One region of the Arthrobacter sp. Ld5 genome, then DNA from elsewhere that is predicted to be linked to it. Evidence: riboswitches for the same ligand, from Rfam matches in the RefSeq annotation. Region 1 holds a riboswitch; each other region holds the start of a gene.
What was found. Region 1 has a riboswitch for S-adenosylmethionine ahead of ACSGDB_RS09010 (ABC transporter substrate-binding protein). Riboswitches for the same ligand answer to the same signal wherever they lie in the genome.
Positions count from the first base shown of each region.

Region 2: linked by a shared signal. The riboswitch ahead of ACSGDB_RS01760 (ABC transporter substrate-binding protein) and the one ahead of ACSGDB_RS09010 (ABC transporter substrate-binding protein) in region 1 are both predicted to bind S-adenosylmethionine.
Region 3: linked by a shared signal. The riboswitch ahead of ACSGDB_RS15265 (O-acetylhomoserine aminocarboxypropyltransferase/cysteine synthase family protein) and the one ahead of ACSGDB_RS09010 (ABC transporter substrate-binding protein) in region 1 are both predicted to bind S-adenosylmethionine.

Region 1 is NZ_JBPKBO010000018.1:70,558-74,571, reverse strand. It holds gene ACSGDB_RS09020 (NADPH-dependent F420 reductase) at 1-24, shown strand, start outside; gene ACSGDB_RS09015 (heavy metal translocating P-type ATPase) at 21-2,015, shown strand; SAM riboswitch class IV at 2,088-2,215, shown strand; gene ACSGDB_RS09010 (ABC transporter substrate-binding protein) at 2,350-4,011, shown strand; gene ACSGDB_RS09005 (ABC transporter permease) at 4,012-4,014, shown strand, end outside.
Region 2 is NZ_JBPKBO010000003.1:95,323-99,336, reverse strand. It holds gene ACSGDB_RS01765 (ABC transporter permease) at 1-641, opposite strand, end outside; gene ACSGDB_RS01760 (ABC transporter substrate-binding protein) at 638-2,302, opposite strand; SAM riboswitch class I at 2,408-2,506, opposite strand; gene ACSGDB_RS01755 (heme-degrading domain-containing protein) at 2,626-3,171, opposite strand; gene ACSGDB_RS01750 (matrixin family metalloprotease) at 3,313-4,014, opposite strand, start outside.
Region 3 is NZ_JBPKBO010000024.1:469,503-473,516, reverse strand. It holds gene acs (acetate--CoA ligase) at 1-1,237, shown strand, start outside; gene ACSGDB_RS15275 (LysM peptidoglycan-binding domain-containing protein) at 1,327-2,262, opposite strand; cyclic di-AMP (ydaO/yuaA leader) riboswitch at 2,268-2,447, opposite strand; gene ACSGDB_RS15270 (hypothetical protein) at 2,567-2,797, opposite strand; SAM riboswitch class I at 2,919-3,023, shown strand; gene ACSGDB_RS15265 (O-acetylhomoserine aminocarboxypropyltransferase/cysteine synthase family protein) at 3,115-4,014, shown strand, end outside.

The DNA of each region.
Region 1 (4,014 bases):
ACGGCGCTGAAGATCCTCCCGTGACCTCTCCCGCCCTTCCACGGCCACCCCACGCGGGTGGTCGACGGGACGGTCCGTCCGCGGTCCCGCGGCCGCCGCCGAGGACCTCGCTCCCGAAACTGCCCTGGCTGGTCGTCCTCACGTGCGTCGTCATCGTGGTCACCGTGCTCCTCGATGCGGCGGGCAACAGCGCGGCCGCGCAGATCGCGGCGACGTCCTACTCCCTGGCAGTGGCCGGTATGCAGGCCTACGGCATGCTCCGGGACATCCGGAAGGGACACTGGGGCGTCGATCTCCTGGCGCTGATGGCCATCCTCGCGACGGCCGCCACCGGCGAGTACTACGCGAGCATCGTCGTCGTGCTGATGATCGCCAGCGGCCAGGCGCTGGACGAGTACGCGTCCACACGCGCGCGGACCCAGCTCCGTGCGCTGCTCGAGCGGGCACCCCGGTCGGCTCACCGGATCGCGGCAGACGGCCGGGGGCAGGGAACGGACGAGGGCGGGACCGGGGGCGGCGCGATCGAGGACGTCCCGATCGACGACCTCCACGTGGGCGACCTCGTGCTGGTGAGGCCCTCGGAGGTCGTGCCCGCCGACGGGACGCTGACCACGGATTCCGCGACCCTCGACGAGTCCATGATCACGGGTGAGAGTCTGCCCGTCGACTACGAGCGTGGCGCGCACATCCTCAGCGGATCGCTGAACGGGGCGGAGGCCCTGACCCTGCGGACGACGGCGACTCCCGCGGAATCGCAATACAGCCAGATCGTCGCCCTCGTCGCGGAGGCGTCGGCCAGCCGGTCCCCGACGGTCAGGCTCGCCGACCGCTTCGCGGTTCCCTTCACCGCCTTCGCCCTGGCCCTCGCCGCGCTCTCCTGGTTTTTGAGCTCGGACCCGACACGGGCTGCCGCGGTGCTGGTCGCCGCCACACCCTGCCCCCTGCTGATCGCCGCCCCTGTGGCCTTCGTCGGGGGGATCAGCAGGGCCGCCCGCGCCGGCATCATCATCAGGAGCACCCAGGCGTTGGAGCAGCTGGCGCGGGCCCGGAGCGTCGCCTTCGACAAGACCGGCACCCTGACCTCCGGCACGCCGGTGGTCGGCGCGGTCGTCCTCGCCCCGACGGCAGCGCCGCTCACCGAGGAGGAGGTCCTCGCCCTGACCGCCTCCGCGGAACAGTACTCCTCCCACGTCCTCGCCGCGGCCATCACCGCTGAGGCCGCGCGGCGCGGCCTGGCACTCCGTCCGGCGAGCAGGGCACAGGAGTTCGCCACGGACGGCGTGCGCGCGGACGTCGCCGGGACCACCGTCGCCGTCGGCAAGCGCCGTTTCGTGGAAGGCCTCGTCGGGCGCGTCCCGGACCCTCCCCTGTCGGCGGGCGAGACCGCCGTCTACGTGGGCATCGGCGAGCGCTTCGCCGGGGTCATCGTGCTGCGGGACGCCCTGCGCAGCGCCGCGCCGGCCACGGTCCGCTCGCTCGTCGCCCTCGGCGTGCGGGAGGTGCTCATGCTCACGGGCGACGTCGAAGCCACCGCACGCCACATCGCACGGGAAGCGGGTCTCACGACGATCCACCACGATTGCCTGCCGGCGGACAAGGTGGAGATCGTCAGGCACCTCTCCGAGCGCCCCGTCGTCATGGTGGGCGACGGCGTCAACGACGCCCCGGTCCTCGCCGCCGCGGATGTAGGCATCGCCATGGGGGCGAGGGGATCGACGGCGGCCAGCGAATCGGCGGAGGTGGTCATCACGGTCGACGACCTCGCGAAGGTCACGGAAGCCGTGCTCATCGGGAGGCGGACGCTGCGCATAGCGTTGCAGAGCATCTGGATCGGTATCGGGCTGAGTCTCGTACTGATGATCGGCGCGGCGCTGGGGTTCGTCCCCCCGCTGGCCGGCGCGTTCGGACAGGAGGCCATCGATCTGCTGACGATCCTCTACGCCCTGCGCGCGGCGGGTGCCCCGCGGTCGGGCGTCCGCGCCCCCATCGACGTCGGGCAGTCCGCACGCACGTAGCCGCACCGGCACCGCAGTCACATTACTTCTTGTTGACCGAAGCACCCGACGGCATGCCTATAGTTGTTCCAGCTTCAAGAGATGCGGCCGCCAAGCTCCGACTAGGCCGCGCACCAACCCCATGTTCGTGGGTGGTTCGGATGACGAAGCGGCCTTCGCCTTGGCACACAGTGCTGGTCCGGCGGGGGCAAGAGCACATCGAGAGGCCACATCGTGAGCTGCACCGCACACCGCACCTTCCCCTGACAGGCACGCGCGTCGACGCGATTCCTGCGCATTTCCCTCTTCCCTGACCTTCGCCCGCCGTCGGGCCGGATCCTCCCTAGGAATACCCATGAACGCATCCGTACTACCCCCTGCCCGGAATCGACCGCATGGCCGCCGATTCCCAGCACTGTCCGTCGTCGCCCTCGCGGCACTGCTCAGCGGTTGCGGGGGCGCGGCCGTCTCCCCGGTGGAGGCCGGCGGCGAGCCGGTGACCGGCGGCGTGCTCGACGTGTCGATCTCGGCCGAGCCCGGCTGCCTCGACGGGCACGGCATCTCGGCGACCCAGCAGCAGTTCCTGGGGCGCCTGGTCTACGACAACGTGGTGACCCTCGACGAGAACGGGGAGATCGCGCCGTATCTCGCCGAGTCCTGGGAGATCTCGGAGGACGGCAGGACCTACACCTTCCACCTCCGGGAGGGTGTCACGTTCAGTGACGGCTCACCCTGGAACGCGGAGGTCCTCGGCCAGAATTTCGAGCACATGAGGGACCCCGCCACGAAGTCGCCCCTCGCCGCCGCGTACATCGCCCCGTACGTGGACGGCACGGTCATCGACGAGTACACCTTCGAGGCGCACCTCGCCCACCCCTACACGCCGTTCCTCTACACGCTCGCGCAGTCCTGGCTCGGCATGACGTCGGGCAAGGCGATCACCGAGTCGCCGGAGACGCTGTGCCAGGAGCCGATTGGCACCGGTCCCTTCACCGTCGCCGAGTACAAGCCCGGCCAGAGCATCAGCTACACCAAGCGGGAGGGCTACGACTGGGCGCCGGAGTGGCTGGACGGCGACGGCGAGGCGCACCTCGACGGCGTCGAGGTGACCCTCGTCAGCGAACCCGTCATCCGCCACCAGTCGCTCGTCTCGGGGCAGTACGACCTGACGGAGAACCTCGCTCCGCAGAACGCGGCCGCCGTCCAGGCGGACCCGCGCTTCACCTACCGGAACCTCCCCCGTACCGGCAGCCCCTACATGCTGGGCTTCAACCTCGACCGGGCGCCGTTCGACGACCTCGCGGTCCGGCAGGCGTTCGCCGCTGCCGTGGACACGCAGGCCGTCACCGAAAGCCTCGGCTTCGGCACCTACACCCCCATCGACGGGTACCTGTCGAAGGAGAGCAAGTACTACGACCCGTCGGTCGAGGGCGTCCTGACTCACGACCCCGAGCGGGCCGCCCGCCTCCTCGACGAGGCCGGCTGGACCGGCCGCGACGACGAGGGCTTCCGCACCCGGGACGGACAACGACTCACGGTCGAGGTGCCCACGGTGGAGAGCTCCACGCCGAGCCCGCTGCTCGTGCAGCTGCAGGGCGAGGCCCGGAAGGTCGGCTTCGACCTCCGGATCATCCAGCTCCCCCAGGCCCAGCTCACGGAGCTGCGCTACGCCGGCGACTACGACGCCCTGGCCGGGGTATGGCACACCAACACCACCGACGTCCTGTTCATCCGCTACCACTCCTCGGAGATCACGGGAGAGCGGATCGGCCAGAACTCGTCGTACGTGGACGACCCCGAGCTCGACGCGCTGCTCTCCGCTGCCCGCGAGGCCGGTGACGGGCCCGCGGTCGGGGAGGCGTACTCGAAGGCACAGCACCGCCTGCTCGAACTCGTTCCCGGCCTGCCGCTCTACGAGAACCCGAGCCAGTTCGCCTACGCGAACACGCTGCACGACGTGGCCGTGGACACCTCCCACCCGGTGCCCGTGCTCACCTACGCATGGAAGGCCGAGTAGATG
Region 2 (4,014 bases), on a different contig from region 1:
ACCTGGGCGATGAACCCGGCCAGGGGGATCGCGAGCGAGAGCGCCGGCAGCACGAGCGACCGGAAGCCGTCATTGCCCGCCACCGGGAACCAGCCGAGGGTGACGGCGAAGACCACCGCGAGCATGATGCCCACCCAGAACTGAGGGAGGGAGGCGAAGAGCACCTCGACGGCGCGGCCGGCGCCGTCGAGCACGCGCCCGCGCCCCACGGTGAGGAGGGTGAACGCGAGGGCGATCACCCACGCGAAGACCAGGGCCAGCCCGGCGAGCTGCAGCGTGGGCAGGATCTGCGGCCCGATGATCTCCAGGACCGGGACCTTGAAGATGTACGAGACGCCGAAGTCGCCGCGGACGAGATGTCCCAGATAGGAGAGGTACTGCACGAGTACGGGCTGGTCGAGCCCGTACTCCGCGCGGACCGCCGCGACCGTAGCCGCGGACGGTGAGGAGCCCGCACCGCCGAGGATCGCCGTGACGGGATCGCCCGGCGTGAGGCGCAGGACGAAGAAGGTGAGGGTCACGGCCGCCCAGAGGACGAAGAGGCTGCCGGCCGCCCGCTTCGCGACGACCTTGCCGGCGGGGCCGGCGGTCGCCGTCGTGCGGGCTGCGGCGCTGAGGGAATCGAGGGATCGGGTACTCATTCGGAATCCACCGCCGTGACGTCGTAGAGGTAGGGGAGGGACAGGCTCGGCTCGAGGGTGAGGTTCCGGTAGCGGTCGCTCCGGAGCGCCACCTGGCTGGCCTGGTTGTAGAGGGGCAGTTGCAGCGCGTTGTCGCTGACGATCCGCTGCGCCCGGTAGTAGAGGTCCCCGCGTTCGGCGGGGTCGTCGGTGGCGAGGGCGTCGTTGAGGATGCCATCGAGCTCGGGGTTGCGGAAACCGGATCCGTTGGGCACGAAACCCGCCGATTCGGTGTACTCGGAGGAGAAGACGATTCTCAGGACGTCGGCCGTGTTGGTGTTCCAGTAGTCGGCGCGGAGGTCGTAGTCGAAGGTGTTGCCGAGTTCGCTGACGGTTGCACCGTCGCCGTTCTCGATGAGCACCTCGAAACCGGCCTTCTTCGCCGTCGCCTGGATCTGCGTCACGAGCGCCTGATGCGCGGTGGGCCACGCGCCCGGTGTGTAGGGGAAGTGAACGGTCAGGCGCTCGCCGTCCTTGATGCGGAAGCCCTCGTCGTCGCGCTCCGTCCAGCCGGCCCCGTCCAGGAGACGTGCGGCCTTCTCCGGGTCCGGATCGTAGACGTGCTCGAAGTCGGGGGAGTAGAACCCCGTGGTGGAGCTCAGCGGTCCGCCGGCTCGGGTCACCGTGCCGAAGTAGACGCTGTCGATGCCGGCGTCGAGGTAGGCGCTGTGCAGGAACGCCTTCCTGACCGCGAGATCGTCGAACGGTGCGCGCGTCGTGTTGAGGATCAGGTTCGTCGGGTTGCCGGGCCGGTCCTGCAGGATGAGCTCCACGTGCGGGTCGGCCTCCGCCTCGTCGAAGTGGACGGACGGCATGAGGTCCAGGGCGTCCACCTGGCCGGCCCGGAGCAGCCCGTAACGCGTGGAGTCCTCCGGGACGATCCGCCACTCGATCTTCTCGATGTGCGCCGGACCCTGGTGCTGCGCGTAGGGCGGGGCTGAGTTGTAGTCCTCGTTACGGACGAGGCTGACCCTGGACTGCGGTACGTAGTCGACGATCTTGTAGGGGCCGGTCCCCACGGGTGCGTTGCAGTTCTCGGCCTGCGGGCGTTCGAGCGCCTCCGGCGATTCGATGCCGAGGAAGGGCTGCGCGAGCACCTCGAGGAACGCCGCGTACGGGCGGTTGAGGGTGACGACGGCCGTGGTCTCGTCCACGACCTCCGTACCGACATAGGGCTTGAGGTAGCCGCCGGCCGTCCCCGACTGCGTATCCGGGTCGACCATGTGGTCGAGGTTGGCCTTGACTGCCTCCGCGGTGAGCCGGGTGCCGTCGGTGAAGTGGACGTCGTCGCGCATCGTGAAGGTGTAGGTGAGGCCGTCGTCGGACACCGACCAGTCCGTGGCCAGCCACGGGTGGATCCGGCCCTCCTTGTCCTGCGAGACCAGGGAGTCAAGGTAGTTCGCGGCGATGGACGCCTGTGGCATGTCCCCGTTGACGTGGGGATCGAGGCAGGAGATGTCCTTGCCGGTGGCGAAGACGAAGGTGTCGTCCTCGCTCGCGGCCGCCGTCCCTCCGCAGCCGCTGGCGGTGAGTGCCACTGCCGCCGCCGCGGCGAGCAGGACGACGCCGCGGGGTGTGGATCGGCGGGTGGGTGGGGGTGTGCTGGTGCTTGCTGTTCTCACACGGGGCTCCTGAATCATCGCCCGATGGAGGGCTGATACAGGGTCGCCAGCGGTTACCCGGGCGTGGAGGAGCACGCACGGGCCGACCAACGAAAGCGTGTAGCTTCTCCATCGGTCCTGGCAGTAGCACCGTTCCCCGTTGCTACGCGGGGGAGGTTGCTGCGGCGTCGTCGATCCAGGTCTCTCGGCCGCTCGGGATGGTTACGGCTCCAGCTAAGCGCACGGGGACGCCGGTCCGCCAGCGGCGCCCGTCACATTCGGTCACGCGGCGTCACCCGGGGATATGCGGGGCATGCCCTGACGGCACGACGGCGCCCGGCGAGCTACAGGCCGGCGGCCGCGTGGAAGGTCCGGAGCGCCTCGACGACGAGCTTGTGGTCCTCGAGCTGCGGAAGGCCGGAGACGGTGACCGTCGCGACCGGCCCCACGCCCTGGATGTAGAGCGGGAAGGAGCCGCCATGTGCCGCGAACTGCGTCGTATCGAACAGGGGATCGTCCTCCACCCGCCCGCCGTTCCGGCGCCCGCGCAGGCCGACGAGCAGCGAGGGAACCAGGTAGCGTTCGGCCGTCCGGCTCTTCGCGTCGAGCCAGTAGTCGTTGTCCGGGGTGGTCCCGTCGAGCGCAGCCCGGAAGAGGATGTGGTCCGGACGTCGGATGCACACGGCTATCGGCAGGTTGCGTCCTGCACCCAGCTGGACGATCAACTGCCCCAGCGCGACGGCGTCGTCGTTCGTGAAGCGGGTGAACTGGAGTTCGGCGACTTCCCTCTCGACCGTGGCAATGAGCGCCTCGAGTGCCTCGGCAGACTGTTCGCTGCCGCCGTCCGGGTCGAACGGTCGGACGGCTGTCGGGAGGGCATCATTGCTCATCTGCCTAATTTACGTCGTCGGCGGGGTGCGGCGGGCTTTTCCTCGGTTGTTTAGCAAATTTCCGCGCGTGAGATGCGCTTCCTCTGGAACATGTGTGGCACGTGTGCCTCGTGATCCTCCGTCGATCAGGATCGCCACGCGCTAGAGTCCGGGCGCGCACGGTCCTGAGCCGAGGAGTGCGAGTCCGGCAAGATCGCCCTCACCGAACGAGACCCGTCCCACGTTCTGCTCGTACATCAGTTGGCCGGGGTCATCCACATGGTCGAGTCCGACCACGTGTGCGAGTTCGTGCATGATCGTCGCCCTCAGGTACGCGCGCCCGTCCGGGTAGCGGAGCGACTCGACGGCGTCCGGCGCATCGAGTTGCACCTGCCCACCCACGTATACCAGCGGCTGCCCGGGCGTCTGGGCGTAGTCGCTGCCGCCCAGCCCCGCGATGTCGCCGGCGAGTCTTGGAATCTCGGCCTCGCTGGTCCAGGTGATCAGTACCGGCACCCAGGTCTTCCCGTAGAGCTCCGGTTGGTACAGGTCGCGGTCCTCGCTCGGCGCCTCCGTGGTCGCGCCGTCGTCGATGAACTGCAGCCCGGTGGCGGCGGACACCGCAGCGACGGCCTCCTGCACCAGCCCCTCGGACCCGACCGGGGCACTGTCCGGCCGGACCACGTAGTGCACGGGCCGGCACGGGTCGTACGCCACCCACTCCTGCTCCTCGACGGGCGACTCCATCAGCGAGAACGCCGTCGACGCCGGTGCCGGCGGCGGCGTCCCGAGCGGTGCATCGCCGGCCTCGACGCCGCGCGGCGGCACGTCAGCGCCGGGCAGGTAGGGGAGCGCGACCGGCAG
Region 3 (4,014 bases), on a different contig from region 1:
CGCGTCACCGCACCACGAGCCGGAGGCGTTCGACGCCGAGACGCCCCTGTTCATCATGTACACCTCGGGTACCACCGGGAAGCCCAAGGGCCTGGTGCACACCTCCGGCGGGTACCTCACGCAGGCGTCATGGAGTTTCGAGCACCTCTTCAGCCATCCCGATCCGGCGTTGCGCGAGCGCGACGTGCACTGGTGCACCGCGGATCTCGCGTGGGTCACCGCGCACACCTACGAGCTGTACGGGCCGCTCTCGAACGGGGCCACCCAGGTGATCTACGAGGGTACGCCGAACACGCCCCATCCGGGACGTCACCTCGAGGTCGTCGAACGCTACGGCGTCACGAGCTACTACACCGCGCCCACGCTGGTCCGCTCGCTCATGGGCTGGTTCCCGGACGGCGTCCCGGGCTCCTACGACCTCTCGAGCATCCGCGTGCTCGGCACGGTGGGCGAGGCGGTCAACCCCGAGGCATGGCGCTGGTTCCGCCGGAACCTCGGCCGCGACGAGGTGCCCGTCGTCGACACCTGGTGGCAGTCGGAGACCGGCGCCACCGTGCTCTCCCCCAGCCCCGGCGACACGGACTTCAAGCCGGGGTGCGCGGCCCGCGCGCTGCCCGGTGTCAGCACGCGCATCGTCGACGAGGAGGGCGCCGCCGTCCCTCCGGGCGTGCAGGGCCTGATCGTCGTCGACCGCCACGGCCCGGCCATGGCGCGCACCGTCTGGGGAGACCCGCAGCGCTACCTCGACTCGTACTGGCGGACGTTCGCGGCGCAGGGCTGGTTCCTGGCCGGTGACGGCGCCCGGTACGACGACGACGGCGACACGTGGATCCTCGGCCGCGTCGACGACGTCATCAATGTCTCGGGCCACCGCCTGTCCACGATCGAGATCGAGTCGGCGCTCGTGGCCCATCCCCTCGTCACCGAGGCCGGCGCGTGCCCCGTCCCCGATCCCCTGACGGGTCACGCCATCGCGGCGTTCGTGGTGCTGGCTGCCGGCGCGGATCCGGACGGGGACGTCGCCTCGACGCTCCGCGCCCACGTCGCGGCCGCGATCGGGCCCATCGCGCGGCCGTCCGCGGTCGTCGTCGTCCCCGATGTGCCGAAGACGCGCTCCGGCAAGATCATGCGCCGCCTGCTGACGCAGCTCTACGAGGGCTCGGCGCTCGGTGACACCACGTCCCTGCAGAACGAGGGATGCATCCCGGGCATCCAGGACGTGCTGGCGCGCCGCTGACACGGTGGCCGGAGAGGCGTTAAAAGAAGGAAGCGGCAGGTGCCCCGTCCAAGCACCTGCCGCTTCCCGCGTGTGGTTCGTTCCGGTATTTAGCCAGCAACCCGGACGAAAGTGGCTCCCGGAAGATCCGAGAGGGGGTGCTGCATGGTGAGGTTCCCACCGTTCATGCCGCTGCTGATGACCTGGCCGCCGCCGGCGTAGATGGCGACGTGGCCGGCCGTGACGACGAGGTCACCCGGAGCCGGGGATCCGACCTGGGTGCCGTAGTTGAGGAACTGCGAGGGGCCGAGGTCGCCCACGGAGATCCCCGCGGCGCGCAGTGCCTTCTCGGCCAGGACGGTGCAGTCCTGGACGGCACCGGCGGCGAGCTGGGCCTGGGCGGAGGCGAGGATCGTACCGCCGACGCCGGAGGAGGAGGAAGCAACCGGGGTGATCTTGGCGGACAGCAGGTTCACGCTCGGTGCGGGAGCAGCGGGCGCGGCCGGGGCTACAGCCGCAGCCTGCTGGACCGGTGCCACAGGAGCAGCGGGAGCCACGAACGCGGCGGGGGCGGCCTGGGGGACGGCCACGGGCACGGACACGGTCCGGGCGGGAGCCGTCGCGGCGCCCGTCGGGATGGTGACGGTGTCGCCCGGGAAGATGATGGAGGAGACGGACAGGCCGTTCGCCGTGAGGACGGCGGTCAGGTCGGCGCCGTAGCGTGCCGAGATGGCGCCCAGGGTGTCGCCGGCGACGACGGTGTGCGTCGTGGAGGCGGCAGCGGGAGCAACGGGGGCTGCGACGGGAGCGACGGCGGCGGCCGGTGCTGCAACGGCGGCGGGGGCCGTCGTCGTGCTCTGCGTGGTGTACTCGCCGGCGTTGGCCGTGCCCACGGCGGTGAGGGCGAGGCCCGAGGTGACGGCGGCGATGGCGACGGGGCGGCCGACCGCGGTGGCGTGGGCCTTGGCGGCGCGGGACAGGCCCTGCAGCGCGAGATTGCTGTCGACGTCGGCACGGTGACGTGCGGAAGTGATGTTTCGTGACATGGTGTTGTACCTCTCCCATGCCTGCGGGGTGAGCTGTCGGGTTCGGATGGGAGTCACCCGGCCGCGCGCATCACCGATGGGTGATGCGGTGCGACTTAACCCCGAGGACGCCTGCAGGTTGCCCTGCGCGCCCGGTGGAACTGATGGTTCCCCCGTCCCTGCCTTCGTGGTTGCGAACGTGTCCCGGACGACGGCAGGGCTCGGCAATCCGTCCAGGAGCGCCCCACGGTCGCGGAGGCACTCGCCGACAATACCCAGCGCCTCGCCGATTTGTCACATTTGAGTAACGGGAGGTAGGGTGCGCTCACTCGCGCAGCGCCCGCCAGCGGCGGAGCGCCACGATCGTCCCCGCCGCGCTGAGCGCGAGCAGCACCGCCTGCTGCACGTGGAACCGTCCCAGGACCTCCGCTCCCGGGTCGCCGACGGCCACCAGGATGCTGCTCGCCAGCGTGAGCGTCAGGGCGGCGCCGACGCACCAGAGCGTCTGCCACAGCCTCCGGTCCTGCGCCCGGCTCGCCGATCTCCAATCCTCCATCCCTCCACCCTAGGCGCCGGCCGGAGCGCCCGCGCAGCCACGGCGGTCCGCAGCCCGCAAGGCCCACCTCATACGGGGACACATGGTTTGGTTCTGCGCCCGCCCGGTGTCAGACTCGACCCGACCATCCCGAGCGGCCGAGAGATCTGGCTCACTGACGCCGCAGCAACCCTGGCCTCCGCGTTCCCGCGGCGACATGAGGGTGCTACTGCCAGAACGATGGAGGAGACCATGAGCATCGCCACAGCCGCCTCCGGCCCCCACCCCGATGCCCGCTCCGCGCCCGCGGCATCCCGACCCAGCAAGGCAGGTGCCTGATGGCAGAACGTTCCTTCGGCTTCCGCACGCGTGCACTGCACGCCGGCGGCACTCCCGACGCCACCCACGGCGCCCGGGCGGTCCCGATCTACCAGACCACGTCCTTCGTGTTCAAGGACACCAACGACGCCGCGAACCTCTTCGCCCTGCAGAAGTACGGCAACATCTACTCGCGGATCGGCAACCCGACCGTCGCCGCGTTCGAGGAGCGCATCAGTTCCCTCGAGGGCGGGATCGGCGCGGTGGCGACGGCGTCCGGCATGAGCGCGGAGTTCATCACCTTCGCGGCGCTCTGCCAGGCCGGCGACCACATCGTGGCCGCATCCCAGCTGTACGGGGGAACGGTCACCCAGCTCGACGTCACACTGCGCCGCTTCGGCATCGAGACCACCTTCGTCCCCGGGACGGACCCCGCGGACTATGCGGCCGCCATCCGGGACAACACCAAGGCGGTCTACGCCGAGGTGATCGCGAACCCCTCGGGTGAGATCGCCGATCTGGCGGGCCTCGCGAAGGTCGCCCACGACGCCGGGATCCCGTTCATCGTGGACTCCACGCTGAGCACGCCCTACCTGGTGCGTCCCATCGAGCACGGCGCGGACATCGTCATCCACTCGGCCACCAAGTTCATCGGCGGGCACGGCACCACGCTCGGCGGCGTGATCGTGGAGAGCGGTCGCTTCGACTGGGGCAACGGGAAGTTCCCCATGATGACCGAACCCGTGCCCTCCTACGGCAACATCCAGTGGTGGGCGAACTTCGGGGAATACGGATTCCTGACGAAGCTGCGCACCGAACAGCTCCGCGACATCGGGCCCTCCCTCTCAGCGACGTCCGCCTTCCAGCTCCTCCAGGGGGTGGAGACCCTCGCGCAGCGCCTCGACGAACACCTCGAGAAC